Regions from separate parts of the Paraburkholderia sp. BL10I2N1 genome, predicted to be linked through region 2. Evidence: riboswitches for the same ligand, from Rfam matches in the RefSeq annotation. Region 2 holds a riboswitch; the other holds the start of a gene.
The links. A riboswitch is a leader RNA that binds a small molecule or an ion and turns the genes downstream of it on or off. The one in region 2 is predicted to bind glycine.
Positions count from the first base shown of each region.

Region 1 (10,321 bases), on a different contig from region 2:
TCGGGCATGTCAAAGGTACTCAAGATTGCGATGCTGGTCAAAACTGCACGCCTGTTCTTATCCGTCGCAGCCGGCGCACCGGGTCGCTGCCTGGCCCCCGCAAAGACGGCAGTCCCGATCGGGGTTCAACAACAGTACCGGCCAGATCATCGACTCGCCAGGGCACAATACGAATTCCAGCCGTCTGGACACGCATCGTCAGATGGCTTTCAGATTCTGGACGCTTCGACGCACGGTCCCACAGCATGACAGCATCGATCTCACTCGTCCTGTTCGACATGGAGGGCGTTCTCTCCCTGAGCGACCGCTCCGCGCGCGTCGATCACCTGTCGGCCGTCTCGGGCCAGACGCCCGACGTGGTGCGCCACGCGATCTGGGAATCCGGGCTGGAAGCGCGTGCCGACGCGGGCCTCATCACCGACGACGAATATCTGACAGCGCTGGGCGACCTCCTCGGCTGCCGCATCACCCGCGACGACTGGTTGATCGCTCGCCGCGCATCGATATTGCCCAACGCTGAAGTGCTTGCGCTCGCGGAAAAAGTGTCAGCGAAGCGCAGGATTGCGGTGCTTACCAACAACTGCCGTCTCGTCGCGGACAATATCGAATTTCTGAGTCCTGAGGTCGCTGCCCTCTTTGGCCCTCACGTGTGCGTTTCCGCCTCGTTCGGCGCGGCGAAACCCGCGGCACGCGCCTATCTGGGCTGTCTTGAACATCTTGGCGCTGGCACAGCCGAAACACTTTTCATCGACGACGCCGAAGCAAACGTGGCCGGGGCAATCAACGCCGGCCTTCACGGATACAGGTTCGTCAGCGCCGATTCTCTATCGGAAGAACTGGAGCGTCGACAACTGATGTAGACGTCCTGGCAAGGTAGCGCCTTGATTCATCAGAAGCGGCCACGGCGCACGAGAACGCAGCGGCTAAGCCCCCGCCCTGCTCCTCCCTGCACCGAAACGAAACATAAAAAGCTTGCACAGGGATTTTTCGAAGGCTATTGTCGTCACGTTCTGCAAGGTAGCGCGGGAGAGATCGTCAGAAGATTCATCTGACGGCGCCGACGGAGCAACCGCCCCGGAAACTCTCAGGCAAAAGGACCGCGTAGCCAGAACATCTGGAGAGCGGCGCTATAAACGCGCCCACCGAAGGGGATTTCCTGCGTGCATGGCAGGAAAGAAACTCTCAGGTACAGGGACAGATGGGGCATCGACGCTGGAACCGAAGCAACACCGGCGATGCTCAATTCAATCTGGACCCTGTCATGTCACGAATCGCCCTCATCGGCGCCGGGATTACCGGCGTCACGACCGCTTACGCCCTCGCGCAACGCGGCTTCGAAGTCACCGTATTCGAACGTCATCGCTACGCGGCCATGGAAACGTCGTTCGCCAACGGCGGCCAGCTATCGGCCAGTAACGCCGAAGTCTGGAACAGTGCCACGACCGTGCTTAAAGGCCTGCGCTGGATGCTCAGGCGCGACGCCCCGTTGCTGCTCAATCCTTTGCCCACGTGGCACAAATACTCGTGGATGGGTGAGTTCCTTCGACAGATTCCGAACTATCGCGCCAACACCGTCGAAACGGTGCGCCTTGCGATTGCCGCGCGCGAGCATCTGTTTTCGATCGCAGCGCGCGAGGGAATCGACTTCGATCTGGAACGTCGCGGCATTCTGCACATCTACAAGAACCGCAAGGATTTTGAAGCCGCAAACAGGGTGAATGCGCTGCTGCGCGAAGGCGGCCTGGATCGCCACCCTGTGACGAACGAAGAAATCCGCACGCTGGAACCTGCATTGCAGGACGAGTTTCATGGCGGTTTTTTCACACCGTCCGACTCGACCGGCGACATCCATAAATTCACTCGCGGGTTGGCGCAGGCGTGTGTGCGGCATGGCGTCGAATTCAACTATGACACCGAAATCGTGTCGATCAGCCCAGGCACCAACGGCAGATTCCTTATCGATGTGCGCCGCGACCACGAATCGCTCAGCGGCACGTTCGATCAGATCGTTGTATGCGCAGGTGTGAAGAGCCGCGAGTTTGCGGCGATGCTTGGGGATCACGTCAACGTCTACCCGGTGAAGGGCTATTCGATTACCGTGTGCCTCGACGACGACAAGAGCCGTCAGGCGGCGCCATGGGTCAGCCTGCTCGATGACAGCGCAAAGATCGTCACGAGCCGTCTCGGTACCGATCGTTTTCGCGTGGCAGGCACGGCGGAAATCAACGGCTTCAACCGCGATATCCGTGCGGATCGCATCGCGCCGCTCGTCCAGTGGACCCGCCGCTACTTTCCCGAAGCGGCGACATCGCGCGTGATTCCGTGGGCAGGCTTGCGCCCAATGTTGCCAGGCATGTTGCCCAAAGTGGGCCAGGGTCGTCGACGCGGCGTGTTCTACAACACCGGACACGGGCATCTTGGGTGGACGTTATCAGCTGCAACGGCTGCGTCGGTGACTGATTCGATCGAGCGCTCGGTGAGGAGGTAACGCGATCTTCACTGGACCGCGTGGGGCACATCCGCGCGGAAAGTGAGGACTGCGCGAGGGAGGGAAACCCCCTTCCTGCGACGGAGCGTCGGTGCGTGGAGGAGGCCTGCGCAGTGCTGCACGCTGCATGGTGCCGTATGCACTGCTGCTGCGGGCAGGGTGTGTAAACGCAGAAACCCCACCTTTTCGGGGTGGGGTTTCTGGTGCTGCAGGGGAGCCTGACGATTACCTACTTTCACACGGGCAATCCGCACTATCATCGGCGTGGAGTCGTTTCACGGTCCTGTTCGGGATGGGAAGGGGTGGTACCGACACGCTATGGTCATCAGGCATGACTTGTTGTCGCGCTGCGGGGGTTCTGGGCCCGGGGCAGCACAACCAATCGGGAAGAAGTAGTTGCCGATGATGGCTCATCAGCGGGATGCGGGCTGTGATGTGTCGGGCACAACACCGGTCTCAACCTGAGCGCGTTACCCCCTTCGGGGGTGGGATCACTGTAAGCGCTGAAGCGCTAACATTGATCGACACAAAACACACTGGTTATAGGATCAAGCCTTACGGGCAATTAGTATCAGTTAGCTTAACGCATTACTGCGCTTCCACACCTGACCTATCAACGTCCTGGTCTTGAACGACCCTTCAAGGGGCTCGAAGCCCCGGGGATATCTCATCTTAAGGCGAGTTTCCCGCTTAGATGCTTTCAGCGGTTATCTCTTCCGAACATAGCTACCCGGCGATGCCACTGGCGTGACAACCGGTACACCAGAGGTTCGTCCACTCCGGTCCTCTCGTACTAGGAGCAGCCCCCTTCAAATATCCAGCGCCCACGGCAGATAGGGACCAAACTGTCTCACGACGTTTTAAACCCAGCTCACGTACCTCTTTAAATGGCGAACAGCCATACCCTTGGGACCGGCTACAGCCCCAGGATGAGATGAGCCGACATCGAGGTGCCAAACACCGCCGTCGATATGAACTCTTGGGCGGTATCAGCCTGTTATCCCCAGAGTACCTTTTATCCGTTGAGCGATGGCCCTTCCATACAGAACCACCGGATCACTATGACCTGCTTTCGCACCTGCTCGACTTGTCGGTCTCGCAGTTAAGCACGCTTATGCCATTGCACTATCAGCACGATTTCCGACCGTACCTAGCGTACCTTCGTACTCCTCCGTTACACTTTGGGAGGAGACCGCCCCAGTCAAACTGCCTACCATGCACTGTCCCCGACCCGGATCACGGGCCAAGGTTAGAACCTCAAACAAGCCAGGGTGGTATTTCAAGGACGGCTCCACGCAAACTGGCGTTCACGCTTCATAGCCTCCCACCTATCCTACACAGACCGGTTCAAAGTCCAATGCAAAGCTGCAGTAAAGGTTCATGGGGTCTTTCCGTCTAGCCGCGGGGAGATTGCATCATCACAAACACTTCAACTTCGCTGAGTCTCGGGAGGAGACAGTGTGGCCATCGTTACGCCATTCGTGCAGGTCGGAACTTACCCGACAAGGAATTTCGCTACCTTAGGACCGTTATAGTTACGGCCGCCGTTTACCGGGACTTCAATCAAGAGCTTGCACCCCATCATTTAATCTTCCGGCACCGGGCAGGCGTCACACCCTATACGTCCACTTTCGTGTTTGCAGAGTGCTGTGTTTTTATTAAACAGTCGCAGCCACCAGTTTATTGCAACCCCTTCACCCTTCTGGCGCAGGCCAGTCAAGCTACCGGGGCGTACCTTATCCCGAAGTTACGGTACCAATTTGCCGAGTTCCTTCTCCCGAGTTCTCTCAAGCGCCTTAGAATACTCATCTCGCCCACCTGTGTCGGTTTGCGGTACGGTCATCGTGAAACTGAAGCTTAGAGGCTTTTCCTGGAACCCCTTCCAGTTGCTTCGCCGCCTAAGCGGCTCGTCCCATGCCCTTGAATTACGCGCCCGGATTTGCCAAAGCGCCTTCTCCAACACAGGAACCGGGACTTCCAACACCCGGACAACCTTCCGCGATCCGTCCCCCCATCGCATTTCACAATGGTGCAGAAATATTAATCTGCTTCCCATCAGCTACGCATTTCTGCCTCGCCTTAGGGGCCGACTCACCCTACGCCGATGAACGTTGCGTAGGAAACCTTGGGCTTACGGCGAGGGGGCCTTTCACCCCCTTTATCGCTACTCATGTCAGCATTCGCACTTCCGATACCTCCAGCACACTTTCCAGTGCACCTTCGCAGGCTTACGGAACGCTCTCCTACCATGCACATTGCTGTGCATCCGCAGCTTCGGTATATTGCTTAGCCCCGTTACATCTTCCGCGCAGGACGACTCGATCAGTGAGCTATTACGCTTTCTTTAAAGGGTGGCTGCTTCTAAGCCAACCTCCTGACTGTTTTAGCCTTCCCACTTCGTTTCCCACTTAGCAATATTTGGGGACCTTAGCTGGCGGTCTGGGTTGTTTCCCTCTTGACACCGGACGTTAGCACCCGATGTCTGTCTCCCGTGATTGCACTCTTCGGTATTCGGAGTTTGCTATGGCGAAGTAATCCGCAATGGACCCTTCAACCATGACAGTGCTCTACCCCCGAAGGTGATACACGAGGCACTACCTAAATAGTTTTCGGAGAGAACCAGCTATTTCCAGGTTTGTTTAGCCTTTCACCCCTATCCACAGCTCATCCCCTAACTTTTCAACGTTAGTGGGTTCGGACCTCCAGTACGTGTTACCGCACCTTCATCCTGGCCATGGATAGATCACCTGGTTTCGGGTCTACACCCAGCGACTGAACGCCCTGTTCGGACTCGCTTTCGCTACGCCTGCCCTAATCGGTTAAGCTTGCCACTGAATGTAAGTCGCTGACCCATTATACAAAAGGTACGCCGTCACCCCGCTTTAAGCGCTCTCGCGCTTAAATCCGCCCTAAGCGCGCAGCTGTCCTGTTTCAGACTCGATGTCTTTTGACGCACTCACTTCGTGAGCGCGCCCAAAGCGCTTAAAGCGGGGCTCCGACTGTTTGTATGCATGCGGTTTCAGGATCTGTTTCACTCCCCTCCCGGGGTTCTTTTCGCCTTTCCCTCACGGTACTGGTTCACTATCGGTCGATCACGAGTATTTAGCCTTGGAGGATGGTCCCCCCATCTTCAGACAGGATTTCACGTGTCCCGCCCTACTTCTCGTACACCCAGTTCTTCCTCGCTGTTTTCGCCTACAGGGCTATCACCTGCTATGGCCGCACTTTCCAGAGCGTTCGGCTAACAACAAAGATAAAGAGTACAGGCTGCTCCCATTTCGCTCGCCACTACTCTGGGAATCTCGGTTGATTTCTTTTCCTGCGGTTACTTAGATGTTTCAGTTCACCGCGTTCGCTTCACATGGCCTATGTATTCAGCCATGGATACCTCAAAAGAGGTGGGTTTCCCCATTCGGACATCTTCGGATCAAAGCTCGTTTGCCAGCTCCCCGAAGCTTTTCGCAGGCTACCGCGTCCTTCATCGCCTGTGATCGCCAAGGCATCCACCACATGCACTTGTTCGCTTGACCCTATAACGAGTGTGTCTTCCCGGGCCCCGACGGGGACCGTGTCCTCACACACATTACAGGTTGAGTATTCGTGTTGCGCCGTATTCCAAAGCAATCTTTCGATCACCTTTAAAATACATCGATACAATCACAACCCTGATTCACCTACTCGGACACCCATCTCGAGGCACCCTTTCGTGAATCTCTTTACTACTTCTTCCTGATTGTTAAAGAACGACAGCCGATAGCATGATCACCGATCACCTATCACTCTGACTGGCTCAATCGCCAATGCAAAACGCTCTGCACCGCATACCGCCGGCAGAACACTGCGCATTGAGGATTGGTGGAGGATGACGGGATCGAACCGACGACCCCCTGCTTGCAAAGCAGGTGCTCTCCCAGCTGAGCTAATCCCCCAGTCATGCACGCACACCGCTGTGCGCATCCGCTACCCCAGGGGTGCACCGATCAGCCACCGCAGACAATGGTGGGTCTGGATGGATTCGAACCATCGACCCCCGCCTTATCAAGACGGTGCTCTAACCGACTGAGCTACAGACCCCTGAGTCTGTCTTTTTCACAGCCGATAAGCGTGAGCGCTCAACGTTGAACACGTGTTGGCTCGAGAAAGGAGGTGATCCAGCCGCACCTTCCGATACGGCTACCTTGTTACGACTTCACCCCAGTCATGAATCCTACCGTGGTGACCGTCCTCCTTGCGGTTAGACTAGCCACTTCTGGTAAAACCCACTCCCATGGTGTGACGGGCGGTGTGTACAAGACCCGGGAACGTATTCACCGCGGCATGCTGATCCGCGATTACTAGCGATTCCAGCTTCACGCAGTCGAGTTGCAGACTGCGATCCGGACTACGATCGGTTTTCTGGGATTGGCTCCCCCTCACGGGTTGGCAGCCCTCTGTTCCGACCATTGTATGACGTGTGAAGCCCTACCCATAAGGGCCATGAGGACTTGACGTCATCCCCACCTTCCTCCGGTTTGTCACCGGCAGTCTCCCTAGAGTGCTCTTGCGTAGCAACTAGGGACAAGGGTTGCGCTCGTTGCGGGACTTAACCCAACATCTCACGACACGAGCTGACGACAGCCATGCAGCACCTGTGCGACGGTTCTCTTTCGAGCACCCCGGCCTTTCAGCCAGGCTCCGTCCATGTCAAGGGTAGGTAAGGTTTTTCGCGTTGCATCGAATTAATCCACATCATCCACCGCTTGTGCGGGTCCCCGTCAATTCCTTTGAGTTTTAATCTTGCGACCGTACTCCCCAGGCGGTCAACTTCACGCGTTAGCTACGTTACCAAGTCAATGAAGACCCGACAACTAGTTGACATCGTTTAGGGCGTGGACTACCAGGGTATCTAATCCTGTTTGCTCCCCACGCTTTCGTGCATGAGCGTCAGTATTGGCCCAGGGGGCTGCCTTCGCCATCGGTATTCCTCCACATCTCTACGCATTTCACTGCTACACGTGGAATTCTACCCCCCTCTGCCATACTCTAGCCCGCCAGTCACAAATGCAGTTCCCAGGTTAAGCCCGGGGATTTCACATCTGTCTTAACGAACCGCCTGCGCACGCTTTACGCCCAGTAATTCCGATTAACGCTCGCACCCTACGTATTACCGCGGCTGCTGGCACGTAGTTAGCCGGTGCTTATTCTTCCGGTACCGTCATCCCCCCGCCGTATTAGGGCTGAGGTTTTCTTTCCGGACAAAAGTGCTTTACAACCCGAAGGCCTTCTTCACACACGCGGCATTGCTGGATCAGGGTTGCCCCCATTGTCCAAAATTCCCCACTGCTGCCTCCCGTAGGAGTCTGGGCCGTGTCTCAGTCCCAGTGTGGCTGGTCGTCCTCTCAGACCAGCTACAGATCGTCGCCTTGGTAGGCCTTTACCCCACCAACCAGCTAATCTGCCATCGGCCGCCCCTTGAGCGCGAGGTCTTGCGATCCCCCGCTTTCCTCCTCAGAGCGTATGCGGTATTAATCCGGCTTTCGCCGGGCTATCCCCCACTCCAGGACACGTTCCGATGTATTACTCACCCGTTCGCCACTCGCCACCAGGGTTGCCCCCGTGCTGCCGTTCGACTTGCATGTGTAAGGCATGCCGCCAGCGTTCAATCTGAGCCAGGATCAAACTCTTCAGTTCAAACCTGTTACTGTTTTTCGGTTGTTTTACCAACCGGTCGCTCACTCAACGTACTGACGAATGATCCAGCCGTCTCGCGACGGCCAAACCTTCCTTTCATTACTGTGTGAGACTTGATACCTTCGCCTGTCCTGACAGGCCCAGAAAGGACCCGCCAGCGCGTCGCCATCAAGCGCCCACACTTATCGGCTGTTAGTTTTTAAAGATCGATCCGCTTAAGCAAGCCGCTGCTTGCAGCTGCTTTTTTTCGCGCCCCTCATCAGAAGGGAGGCGAATTATGCGATGCGGCTCCGGGGCCGTCAATCCTTTTTTGAGATTTTAATTTCATCGCACGAAAGACCCATCAGCAAATGCAGAGTCGTAGATGACTCGCCGGTGAGCATTGAGTGATGGACCATCGTGCAGGTCGCGTTCTTTATTCATGGCCCGCCACGAATGCCGTGGACGGAACGTGCCCACACGTCAGGTTGAACAGATAACTCGCACCTGCGGGACGCGAGCCGTCTTAAAGACGGCCGCGCAATGCGGAAAAACGGAACGACGAGTCATGCGAAGAAAGGCGACGCGCGTGCAACGCTATCTGGACGCGACGTGAGGCGTGCGCACCGGAGCCGTCGGAAGAATCAGCCGCTCAGGCACGCGGTGCGCGTTGCGGGTCTACTTGTGCGGGACGTTCAACGAGTCGCCTGTGTTCGTTTCGTCGGCGAGGTATTCCTCGAACGCGTTCGCCAAAAGCCTGTCGATAAGCTCGTCGTCGACATCCTTGAGTTCAATGCCTCGTGCATTGCAAATAGTCCGCAGGGTTTCACCAACGGAGTTAATCACATCGGCGACCGTAATTTTCGGTTTTTCCATACCAGCGGTTTTCGGCGCCAGTGAATATTCTTTAGCAAAGAGGTCAGGGATAGTTGCGGGTACGTCTATTCACGCGGGCCTCCAGTGAGCACAGCCGCCTTCGCCATAACATGCACATCCCATATCTTTATCTGAATTTACTATTTCAATCCTGCATACCCCGGTGATAGCCTGTTTTCGATCGGCAGGCGCGCTCATCCCAGACGCGCACTACTTCTCAAACCGCAACATGCGCGCCGGGATCTCAGACCCGGCAAGGAGCCAAAGTGAGCGTCGAATTCATCGGCATGATCCAGCAGCACAAGGTATCGGAAACACATCTGCCCAAAGGCCCTGTCATCGACATCGACTATTTGAGGTCATTTGCGCAGGCGCATGAAAACGCGGGTTTCAACCGGATTCTCGTTCCTCATAGTTCCACCAGCCCGGATGCGACGCTGACGATCGCCTATGCCGCAACCGTCACCTCGCACATTCACTTCATGCTGGCGCACCGCCCCGGTTTTGTCGCGCCCACACTTGCTGCGCGCCAGATTGCGACGCTCGATCAATTGTCGGGTGGCCGCCTCGCCGTCCACTTCATTTCCGGCGGCAGCGATGCGGACCAGCGTCGCGATGGCGACTACCTGAGCCACGACGAGCGCTACGCACGCACCGATGAGTATCTGCAGATTCTTCGGCGCGTGTGGACTGAGGACAAACCCTTCGATCACGACGGCCGCTTCTACCGCTTCGAACAGGCGTACTCCGACGTCAAGCCAAAGCAGCTGCCGCACGTGCCGATTTACTTCGGCGGAGCGTCGGCGCCCGCGCTCGAAGTCGCGGGCAAGCACGCCGACGTGTACGCGCTGTGGGGCGAGTCCAAACAGCAGGTCCTGGAGCAGATCACGCGCGTGCGCGCCGAAGCGGCGAAACACGGCCGCAAGGTGCGCTTCTCGGTGTCGTTCCGACCGATTCTCGCGTCGACCGAAAAAGCTGCGTGGGAGCGCGCCGAACACATCCTCGCCGAAACGCGCCGTCTGCGTGTCGAGCAGGGCTTCTCCCGCGGCGGCCCGCAGGAAAGTGAAGGCGCCCGCCGCCTGCTTGCCGCCGCAGGCGACGGCGTGCGTGCGGACGAGCGTCTGTGGACAGCTGTCGCGAAGGAAATCGGCGGCCGCTCGAACTCGACTGCACTCGTCGGCACACCGGCCCAAGTGGCACAGACGCTTGCCGAGTATCACGAACTGGGCGTCACCACGTTCCTGATCCGTGGCGTCGATCCGCTGGAAGACGCGATCGACTATGGCCGCGAATTGATTCCAGCGACGC
Region 1 covers NZ_SNWA01000002.1:537,376-547,696, forward strand. The annotation lists gene B0G77_RS24310 (HAD family phosphatase) at 246-860, shown strand; glycine riboswitch at 1,014-1,110, shown strand; gene B0G77_RS24315 (D-amino acid dehydrogenase) at 1,262-2,488, shown strand; rRNA gene rrf (5S ribosomal RNA) at 2,705-2,818, opposite strand; rRNA gene B0G77_RS24325 (23S ribosomal RNA) at 3,033-6,018, opposite strand; tRNA gene B0G77_RS24330 (tRNA-Ala) at 6,342-6,417, opposite strand; tRNA gene B0G77_RS24335 (tRNA-Ile) at 6,486-6,562, opposite strand; rRNA gene B0G77_RS24340 (16S ribosomal RNA) at 6,628-8,158, opposite strand; gene B0G77_RS24345 (hypothetical protein) at 8,816-9,013, opposite strand; gene B0G77_RS24350 (LLM class flavin-dependent oxidoreductase) at 9,280-10,321, shown strand, end outside.
Region 1: another riboswitch for glycine. It lies ahead of B0G77_RS24315 (D-amino acid dehydrogenase); the one in region 2 lies ahead of gcvT (glycine cleavage system aminomethyltransferase GcvT).

Region 2 (10,321 bases):
GCAGGCAGCCGGATCAGGTCGTCGAAATCGACGGCCTGGTATGCGTGCAGCGTCGCGACGTAGTTGCGGTAGACGATCGCGGCCTGATGCTCGTCCTCGTTCGCCGCGATCGCGATCGCCTCTTCCGGCATGATCAGGCCGTTCTTCCAGAGCGAAATGATCGACTGGATCTTGCGGATGAAACCCTTGTCCGTCGAGCCGACCTGCTCCTGAATCATGCCGAAGCAGTCGTCGGAATCCATGATCGAGAACTGCGGCTTTAGGCCGACGTGCTCCGCCTCCTGGCGCAGGATCTGCACGCCGAGCGAGTGAAACGTGCACACGGTCAGCTGGTTGACTGGCACCTTGCGGCCTTCCTTGCCGGGCGTCGTCAGCACCTTGCCGTCGAGCAGCTTGCCGACGCGCTCGCGCATTTCCGCGGCAGCCTTGTTCGTGAATGTGACGGCGGCGATATGGCGCGGCTCGAAACCCTTGGCTTCGATGAGGTGCGCGATCTTCTGCGTAATGACGCGCGTCTTGCCGCTACCCGCGCCGGCGAGCACGAGACACGGACCATCAAGATAGCGCACCGCTTCGCTTTGAGCGGAGTTCAGGCCTGCGGACATCGTCAGTGGATGGTATTGCGGTTGAGGGGCGCATCGGCAACAGACGGCCCAGGGACAGTCAGCGCGGCGGCGTGGCCGGTGCGCGACCACATGAAATGCGGCGCGCATTCGGGATCGACCACCAGCGCGAGACCCGCGATGTTAACACGGATGACCCGGAGTCAAAGGCGTGCTCGATAGCGATGTCGCGCCGCATCGCGATGCCCGTTAGCGGCCTGTGTTCCGCCGCGCCGGCGAAGTCTCGCTGTAGCCAAGCCACCCAGGAAACACCGGCCAGGCGCGCCTTCATCGAGAGTGCCCCCGGACCGGCGCCTGCCCGTGCCACAATTAGGGCGTTGCGCGCCGCCCCCGCCGCGCGCCGTTTTTTGCAGGAAGAGCTTGCATGACTTCATCGCTGAAAACCGGTCTGATGGGCTACGGATTCGCCGGCGCGACGTTCCACGCGCCCGTCATCGACAATTGCGGCCGCGCGAGCGTCGCGGCGATCGCAACGGGCCAGCCGGACAAGGCCCGTGCCGATTATCCCCAGGCGGCGATCGTGCCGGACCTCGACGCACTGCTCGCGCTCACCGACATCGAATGCGTCGTCATTGCGACGCCCAATGACACGCATTTCGACATGGCGAAGCGGGTGCTCGAAGCGGGCAAACATGTGGTGGTCGACAAGCCCGTCACGTTGACTGCAGCCGAAGCCCGCACCCTCGCCGACCTCGCACGTCAGAAAAATCTCGTGTTCGCCCCCTTCCACAACCGGCGCTGGGATGGCGACTTCCTGACCGTGCGCGATCTCGTCGCAGGCGGCGAGCTTGGCCGGATCACGCATTACGAGTCGCATTTCGACCGCTTCCGCCCGTACGTCCGGCAGCGCTGGCGCGAGGACGCGACGCGCGGTGGCGGTTTGCTGTTCGATCTCGGCCCGCATCTGATCGACCAGGCGCTGACGCTCTTCGGCGTGCCGCAGACGGTGAACGCGACCGTGAAAATCCATCGCGACGAAGGCAGCGCGCCGGACTACGTTCATCTGCAACTCGGCTATGCGGAGCACGAAGTGGTGCTGCATGCGAGCGCCCTGGCGGCCATCGCGCCGCCACGTTTCGCGATCCACGGCACGCGCGGCAGCTATGTGAAGCACGGCCTCGACACCCAGGAAGACCAGCTGAAGGCGGGGCTGCGGCCGGGCCATGTCGAGTTTGGCGCCGGCAACGAGCCGGGCGTGCTGCGCCTGCTCGACGGCGATCAGGAAGTCGAACGCCCGCTGCCGACGCGCGACGGCGCGTACGCCGATTTCTACCGCTCGCTCGCGGCGACGATCCACGACGGCGTGCCGTTCCCGGTCAGCGCCGGGGATGCGGTCGACGTCATGACGATCATTGAGCTGGCCAACCAGAGCGCCGAAGAAGGTCGTCGGCTGCCGTTCAGCCGCGCAGGGTGATGCGTCCGGCGGGGGTGTCGCATGAGCATCGCCTGAGCACCACCCGACGATCCCGCAAGGAATCAATCGCTACAAACGAGCCGGGCAGTCATCGAACGAGGCGGGCCCGGCGTTCTAGACCGTATCAACTCAATTAAAGGGAGAATGGAATGCCTCGTTTGCTTCGCGCACTCGCCTGCTGCGCGCTGGTTTGCTCACTGGCTGCGTGCGTTGTCACTCCGCAGCAGACCGCCCAGCCGCGCCCTAATGGACACGAAATGGCGGTGCAGCGCTTCGATCAGGTCAATGAACGCATCGATAACCTGAGCCACCGCGTCGACGTGCGGGTGAATCAGGGCTACTATCCGCCGCCCCAAGGTGGCGCATTCCATCACCGCCTCGACGTGATCCGCCAGGAAGCACACGACATGGCGACGCAACACGGCGGCGGCCTGTCCGGCGACGAACAGCGCGTCCTGAATCAGGAACTCGATTCCGCGGCACACGCAATCGGCTAAAAATGCCTGATTGCTGCACGGCAGCTTAAGGAAGGGCGCGAGGCACTCCTCGCGCCCTTTTTCGTTCCCGCTACAGGCGCGATTTTTGACGCAGTCGCCGGCTCACGCACCGCCCACGCGCCCCACGTGTCGCAATTTGACAAGCCCCGGGGCCTCGCGTACATTCGCCGCACGCGTCGGGAGAGCGCGCCGTCTGTTGTTCACACGCAGCCAGCGCCGCCGAAGGGGCACACCCGCAAACTCTCAGGCAAAAGGACCGACCGCGTCGAAGAACCCGTCTGCAACGCAATGGCAGGCACCGGTTTTTCGCACTCTGGAGAGCGGCAGTAGCCCGTCGTGATAAGACCGGCAGGCTGCCCACCGAAGGGGCGCGCGTTCGTCGTCGCCGGTCAACGACCGGCTCACGGCAGCGCAATCTCTCAGGTATCGAGGACAGAGGGGTCATGCATCGAATCGCTCGCAGGCACGAGGCCGCGAGGATTTTCGCCGCATGGCCTTTTTTGTTTCGCGAGACGCCCGAGGCCCCATGACCGAACTCAAACACACCCCGCTCCACGCCACCCACCGCGCGCTGAACGCGCGCATGGTCGATTTCGGCGGCTGGGACATGCCCGTCAACTACGGCTCGCAGATCGACGAACACCGCGCGGTGCGTACCGATGCGGGCATGTTCGACGTGTCGCACATGTGCGTCGTCGACTTCACGGGCGAGCGGGTGCGTGCCTTCTTCGAATTCGCGCTCGCGAACAACGTCGCCAAACTGCAGACGCCGGGCCGCGCGCTCTATTCGTGTCTGTTGAACCCGAACGGTGGCGTGATCGACGATCTGATCGTGTACTACTTCGGCGAAGACCACTTCCGCGTGGTCGTCAACGCCGGCACGGCGGACAAGGACATCGCCTGGTTCAACCAGCTCAATGCCGAAGGCGGCTACGGTCTGACGATTGCGCCGCGCCGCGACTTCGCGATCGTCGCCGTACAAGGTCCGAACGCCCGCGAAAAAGTCTGGCAAACCGTACCGGACGCGCGCGCCGCCACCGAATCGCTGAAACCCTTCAATGCAGCACGCGTCGCCGATACGGCTTTTGGCGAGCTGACCGTCGCCCGCACCGGTTACACCGGCGAAGACGGCTTCGAAGTCATCGTCCCGGCCACCCACGTCGAAGCGCTGTGGAACGCGCTTGCCGGCAACGGCGTGCGCCCGGCGGGCCTCGGCGCGCGCGACACGCTGCGCCTCGAAGCAGGCATGAATCTGTACGGCCAGGACATGGACGACGACGTCTCGCCGCTCGACGCCGGCCTCGCGTGGACGGTCGATCTGGTGAACCCGCGCAATTTCGTCGGCCGCTCGAAACTGGAGGCTGAAGGCTCGCAAGCGGCGTTCGTCGGCCTGATCCTGCAGAAGGAAAACGGCAAGGCAGGCGGCGTGTTGCGCGCCCATCAGAAGGTCGTCACGCCCTACGGCGACGGTGAAATCACGAGCGGCACGTTCTCGCCGACCATGCAGGAATCGATCGCCTTCGCGCGCGTGCCGAAGGGTGTGCAGCCGGGCGACGTCGTCCACGTGCAGATCCGCGACAAAGCCCTGCCCGCAAGCGTGGTAAAACTGCCATTCGTGCGCAATGGCAAAGTGCTCGTCGCCTGAGCCGGACCGGCGCGCGCGTCCCCCTTTTCCAGCAATACAAACAATACGCAACAGGAGCATCCGATGAGCATCCCGGCCGATCTGAAATACACCGAATCGCACGAATGGGTCCGCACTGAAGCGGACGGCACACTGACGGTCGGCATCACCGACCACGCGCAGGAAGCGCTCGGCGACATCGTTTTCCTCGAACTGCCGGAAGCCGGCAAGACCGTCGCCGCCGGCGACGCCGTCGCGGTGATCGAGTCGGTGAAAGCCGCCTCGGACATCTACGCACCGGTCGCAGGCGAGATCGTCGAAGCGAATACTTCGCTCGCCGACACGCCGGACTCCGTCAACGGCGCACCGTACGAAAGCTGGCTCTTCAAGATCAAGCCGGCCGCTGGCGCTGCCACCGACCGTCTGATCGACGCCGACGCCTACTCGAAGTCCATCGGCGCGTAATTCTTTAACCGTCAGGTGCGGCCTCCACCCGGCTGGCCGGTCCAGCACACGGGACGGCCGCACCACCAGGAACACCCATGAAGCTCGAACACCCGGATCGTCTGATGAACCGCACCCCTCTCTCGCTCGCCGCGCTCGAAGTGCACGACGCCTTCGCCGAACGGCACATCGGCCCGGATTCCGCCGATCAGCAGGCGATGCTCGAAGCGCTCGGCTTCGCATCGCGCGCCGCGCTGATCGACGCGGTCATTCCGAAGACGATCCGCCGCAGCGAACCGCTGCCGCTCGGCCCCTTCGCCCAGCCGAAGAGCGAAGCCGAAGCGCTGGCCGCGCTGCGCGATCTGGCGGACAAGAACCAGGTGTTCCGCTCCTACATCGGCCAGGGTTACTACAACGCGCACACGCCGACGGTAATTCTGCGCAACGTGCTCGAAAATCCGGCGTGGTACACCGCGTACACGCCGTACCAGCCGGAAATCTCACAAGGCCGTCTGGAAGCGCTGCTGAACTTCCAGCAGATGATCATCGACCTGACCGGCCTGTCGATTTCCAACGCCTCGCTGCTCGACGAGGCCACCGCCGCCGCCGAAGCGATGACGCTGCTGCAACGCGTCGGCAAGCCGAAGTCGAACGTGTTCTACGTCGCCGACGACGTGCTGCCGCAAACCATCGAAGTCGTGCAGACACGCGCGAAGCCGGTCGGTATCGAGGTGAAGGTTGGCCCGGCCGCCGACGCCGCGGGCGCGAATGCGTTCGGCGTGCTGCTGCAATATCCGGGCGTGAACGGCGATGTGCGCGACTACCGCGCGCTGGCTGACGCGATCCACGCGGCGGGTGGCCACGTGGTCGCCGCCGCCGACCTGCTCGCGCTCACCGTGCTCACGCCGCCGGGCGAATGGGGCGCGGATGTTGCCGTCGGCAATTCGCAGCGCTTCGGCGTGCCGGTCGGTTTCGGCGGTCCGCACGCGGCCTATCTCGCCGTGCGCGACGAATTCAAGCGTCAGATGCCGGGCCGTCTCGTCGGCGTGACCGTCGATGCGCAAGGCAATCCGGCGCTGCGTCTTGCGCTCCAGACGCGCGAACAGCACATCCGCCGTGAAAAGGCGACCTCGAATGTGTGTACGGCACAGGCGCTGCTCGCGATCATGGCGAGCATGTACGCGGTCTACCACGGCCCGCGCGGACTCAAGACGATCGCGCTGCGCGTGAACCGCATCGCCGCCCTGCTCGCCGAAGGTGCGAAGCAGCTCGGCTACAAGCTCGTCAACGACACCTTCTTCGATACGCTCACGTTCGAAACCGGCGCACGCACCCAGGCGTTGCTCGACGCCGCAGCGGCCAAGCGCATCAACCTGCGCCATGTGAGCGACACGCGCGTCGGCATCTCGATCGATGAAACCACGAAACGCAGCGATCTTGCCGATCTGCTGGCCGCGTTCGCGCAGGCGGCATTTGCCAGCGACGTCCCGCAAGTCGACGCACTCGACGCCGCACTGAGCGCGTCGAACGCTTCGTCGGTGCCGGCTTCGCTCGAACGCACGAGCGCGTACCTGACACACCACGTATTCAACCGTCACCATTCCGAAACGGAAATGCTGCGCTATCTGCGCAGCCTGTCGGACAAGGACCTCGCGCTCGACCGCTCGATGATCCCGCTCGGCTCGTGCACGATGAAGCTGAACGCGACGTCGGAAATGCTGCCGGTCACGTGGCCGGAATTTGGTCAGATTCACCCGTTTGCGCCGGCAGAACAAACCGTCGGCTACCGCGAAATGATCGATCAGCTCGAACAGATGCTGGTCGCCGCCACCGGTTACGCCGCTGTCTCGCTGCAACCGAACGCCGGCTCGCAAGGCGAATACGCCGGCCTGCTGATCATCCACGCGTATCACGCTTCGCGCGGCGAAGGTCATCGCAACGTCTGTCTGATTCCGGCTTCGGCGCACGGCACCAACCCGGCTTCGGCGCAGATGGCCGGCATGCAGGTCGTCGTGGTTGCCTGCGACGCGCAAGGCAACGTCGACATCGAAGACCTGAAGGCGAAGGCCGCGCAGCACGCTGACAAGCTCGCGGCGATCATGATCACGTATCCGTCGACCCACGGCGTGTTCGAGCAGAACGTCCGCGAAATCTGTCAGATCGTGCATGCGCACGGCGGTCAGGTTTATGTCGACGGCGCGAACATGAACGCGATGGTCGGTCTCACGGCGCCTGGCCAGTTTGGTGGCGACGTGTCGCACCTGAACCTGCACAAGACTTTCTGCATTCCCCACGGCGGCGGCGGACCGGGCGTCGGTCCGGTCGCGGTCGGCGCGCATCTTGCGAAGTTCCTGCCGAACCAGACGTCGTCGGGCTATGAGCGCGATGCGAACGGCATCGGCGCCGTTTCGGCCGCGCCTTACGGCTCGGCTTCGATCCTGCCAATCTCGTGGATGTACATCGCGATGATGGGCGCGAAGAACCTCACCGCCGCCACCGAAGCCGCGATCCTCAACGCGAACTACGTCGCGAAGAAACTCGCGCCGCACTACCCGGTGCTGTATTCGGGCCCGGGCGGACTCGTCGCACACGAATGCATCCTCGATCTGCGTCCGATCAAGGAAACGAGCGGCATCAGCGTCGACGACGTCGCCAAGCGGTTGATGGATTACGGCTTTCACGCGCCGACCATGAGCTTCCCGGTGCCGGGCACGCTGATGGTCGAGCCGACCGAATCGGAATCGAAGGAAGAACTCGACCGCTTCATCGAAGCGATGATCGCGATCCGCGAGGAAATCCGCGCGGTCGAGGAAAGTCGCGGCGATCGTGAGGACAATCCGCTCAAGCACGCCCCGCACACCGCGGCAGTCGTCGTAGCCGACGACTGGAAGCATGCTTATTCGCGTGAAACCGCCGCGTATCCGTTGCCGTCGCTGGTCGCGAAGAAGTACTGGCCGCCGGTTGGCCGTGCCGACAACGTCTACGGCGACCGCAACCTGTTCTGCTCGTGCGTGCCGGTGGCGGATTACGCGTAAGGTCGACGTCGCTGTCTTAAGCCACGTGCTGTCTGATGACAGCACGTGGGAAGCACGTGGCCAGCGTGCAATTCTGTCGTTCGCGCCCCGGAACGGCTAACATCACACACCAAATGAGCCTAACGAAGGAGTTTCGCATGGCGCGAAAGGTGCGATTGATGCAACGCCGGATAAACGCAACGGGGGTGCGCTCGCGACGGTCAGCCAGCGCATCACTGACCACCCTGCTCGTGGCCTGCGGCTCGCTCATGCTGCCGCTGCAGCAAGCGCGCGCAGCGATGAATTTCTGTGCAGCGCCCGCACTGCAAACCAGCGAACGTACGAATGCCGATCCTGGCGTGAAGGCGCTGGTCGCCAATGTGCTGGCGCATCTGAACGATCCGGCGCAAGCGCTTCCGAAGCTGCATACCGAAGGAACGTTACCGCACGAAGGGATTTACGACCAGAGCGTCGAAGCGGAAAAGGATCTCGATCTGCTTCGCGATGCCGCGCTCGCGTGGCGTGCAACCAGCGACGACCGATTCCTGAGACTGGTCGACCGCCTGCTGTACGCGTGGGTGACGACCTATCAGCCGAACTTCAACCCGATCGACGAAACACGTTTCGAAGGCCTCATCCTCGCCTACGACATGACCGCCAGCGCGCTGCCCGTGAAAACTCGCAACGCAACGATGGCGTTCCTGACGAAATTCGCAAATGGCTACATCGCACAGATCGACGCGCAACCTCGACCGCTGAAAGGCACGTTCCGAAACAATTGGCAGAGTCATCGGGTCAAACTCATTGCGATGGCGGCGTTCACCCTCGACAACCGCAAGATGATCAATGCGGCACAGCGTCTCTTCGTGGAGCACATCGGCGACAACATCGCGCCAGACGGCTCGACCATCGATTTCGCCGAGCGTGATGCGCTGCATTACGTGACTTACGATCTCCAGCCACTCGTGACAGCCGCGCTCGCCGCGCGCCGCCACAACCGCAACTGGCTGAACGAAAAAGCGCCAAACGGCACAACGCTGGCCGCGGCGCTGGACTGGCTGATGCCGTACGCGATGGGCACGAAGACGCATGAAGAATTTGCGCATTCGGAGGTGCCATTCGATGCGAAACGTCGCGAAGCGGGCTTGCCCGGCTTTTCGGGTCAGTGGGATCCGAAGAACGCAACGGAACTGTTTCACCTCGCCGCGCGGCTCGACGGGCGCTACACGCCGGTCGCGCTGCAACTGGCACCGACGCCGCCCGCGTGGCTCGCCGTGTGCCTGCCGCTAGCGGCGCGCTAAACCGATCTTTCTATATGCAGGAGCAGTAATGGCAGTCAGCGTGTTCGATCTCTTCAAAATCGGCATCGGTCCGTCCAGTTCGCATACCGTTGGTCCGATGCGCGCGGCCTTGATGTTCGCCCAGGGGCTCGAACGTGACGGGCTGCTGAACGCTACCGCGTCAGTGAAGTGCGAGCTGTATGGCTCGCTCGGCGCGACCGGCAAAGGCCACGGCACGGATCGCGGTGTCATGCTCGGCCTGCTCGGCGACGCGCCCGATACGGTCAATCCGGACACGATCGCGCAACGGCTCGAAGCGATTCGCACGACGCACACGCTCGCGCTACTCGGCAAGCACGATATTCCGTTCGTGCAAAAGGAGCACATCGCGTTCTATCGTCAGGCGCTCGCCGAGCATCCGAACGGCATGAAGCTCCACGCGTTCGACGCACAGGGCGCAACGCTGCGCGAAGCGACGTATCTGTCGGTAGGCGGCGGCTTTGTCGTGACCGCAGGCGCGCCGAATACGAAGGTGATGAGCGCCGTCGAGCAGCTGCCGCACCCGTTTCGCACCGGCAACGAATTGCTCGCGATGTGCGCATCGACGGGCAAGTCGATCGCGCAGCTGATGTGGGAAAACGAGCGCGTCTGGCATACCGAAGAGGAAACGCGCGCAGGTCTGATGAAGATCTGGGACGTGATGCAGTCGTGTGTCGCCCGTGGCTGCGGCATCGGCAATCCGGATGCGGATGGCACACTGCCGGGCCCGTTTCAGGTGAAGCGGCGCGCGCCGCAGCTTTATCGCTCGCTCTCGGGCAATCCGGAACTGGCGTTACGCGATCCCCTTTCGATGGTCGACTGGATCAATCTGTACGCGATTGCGGTCAATGAGGAAAACGCTGCCGGCGGCCGCGTCGTCACTGCGCCGACCAATGGCGCCGCAGGCATCATTCCAGCGGTGCTGCATTACTACACGCGCTTCATGCCGGGTTCGAACGAGCAGGGTGTGATCGATTTTCTGATGACCGCCGCCGCGATCGGCATCCTGTACAAGCTGAACGCGTCGATCTCCGGCGCCGAAGTGGGATGCCAGGGTGAGGTGGGTGTCGCGTGCTCGATGGCGGCGGGCGCGCTCGCTGCCGTGATGGGCGGCACGCCGTTGCAGGTCGAGAACGCCGCTGAAATCGGCATGGAACACAATCTCGGCCTGACCTGCGATCCGGTCGGCGGGATGGTGCAGATTCCATGCATCGAACGCAATGCGATGGCTTCCGTGAAAGCGGTCAACGCGGCACGGATGGCGCTGCGCGGCGACGGCAGCCACTACGTGTCGCTCGACTCCGTCATCAAGACGATGCGCGAAACCGGCGCCGACATGAAGACCAAGTACAAGGAAACGTCGCGCGGTGGGCTGGCGGTCAATAT
Region 2 covers NZ_SNWA01000001.1:1,357,711-1,368,031, forward strand. The annotation lists gene B0G77_RS06415 (UvrD-helicase domain-containing protein) at 1-605, opposite strand, end outside; gene B0G77_RS06420 (oxidoreductase) at 988-2,037, shown strand; gene B0G77_RS06425 (hypothetical protein) at 2,187-2,534, shown strand; glycine riboswitch at 2,702-2,804, shown strand; glycine riboswitch at 2,838-2,980, shown strand; gene gcvT (glycine cleavage system aminomethyltransferase GcvT) at 3,061-4,179, shown strand; gene gcvH (glycine cleavage system protein GcvH) at 4,243-4,623, shown strand; gene gcvP (aminomethyl-transferring glycine dehydrogenase) at 4,701-7,637, shown strand; gene B0G77_RS06445 (alginate lyase family protein) at 7,775-8,917, shown strand; gene B0G77_RS06450 (L-serine ammonia-lyase) at 8,946-10,321, shown strand, end outside.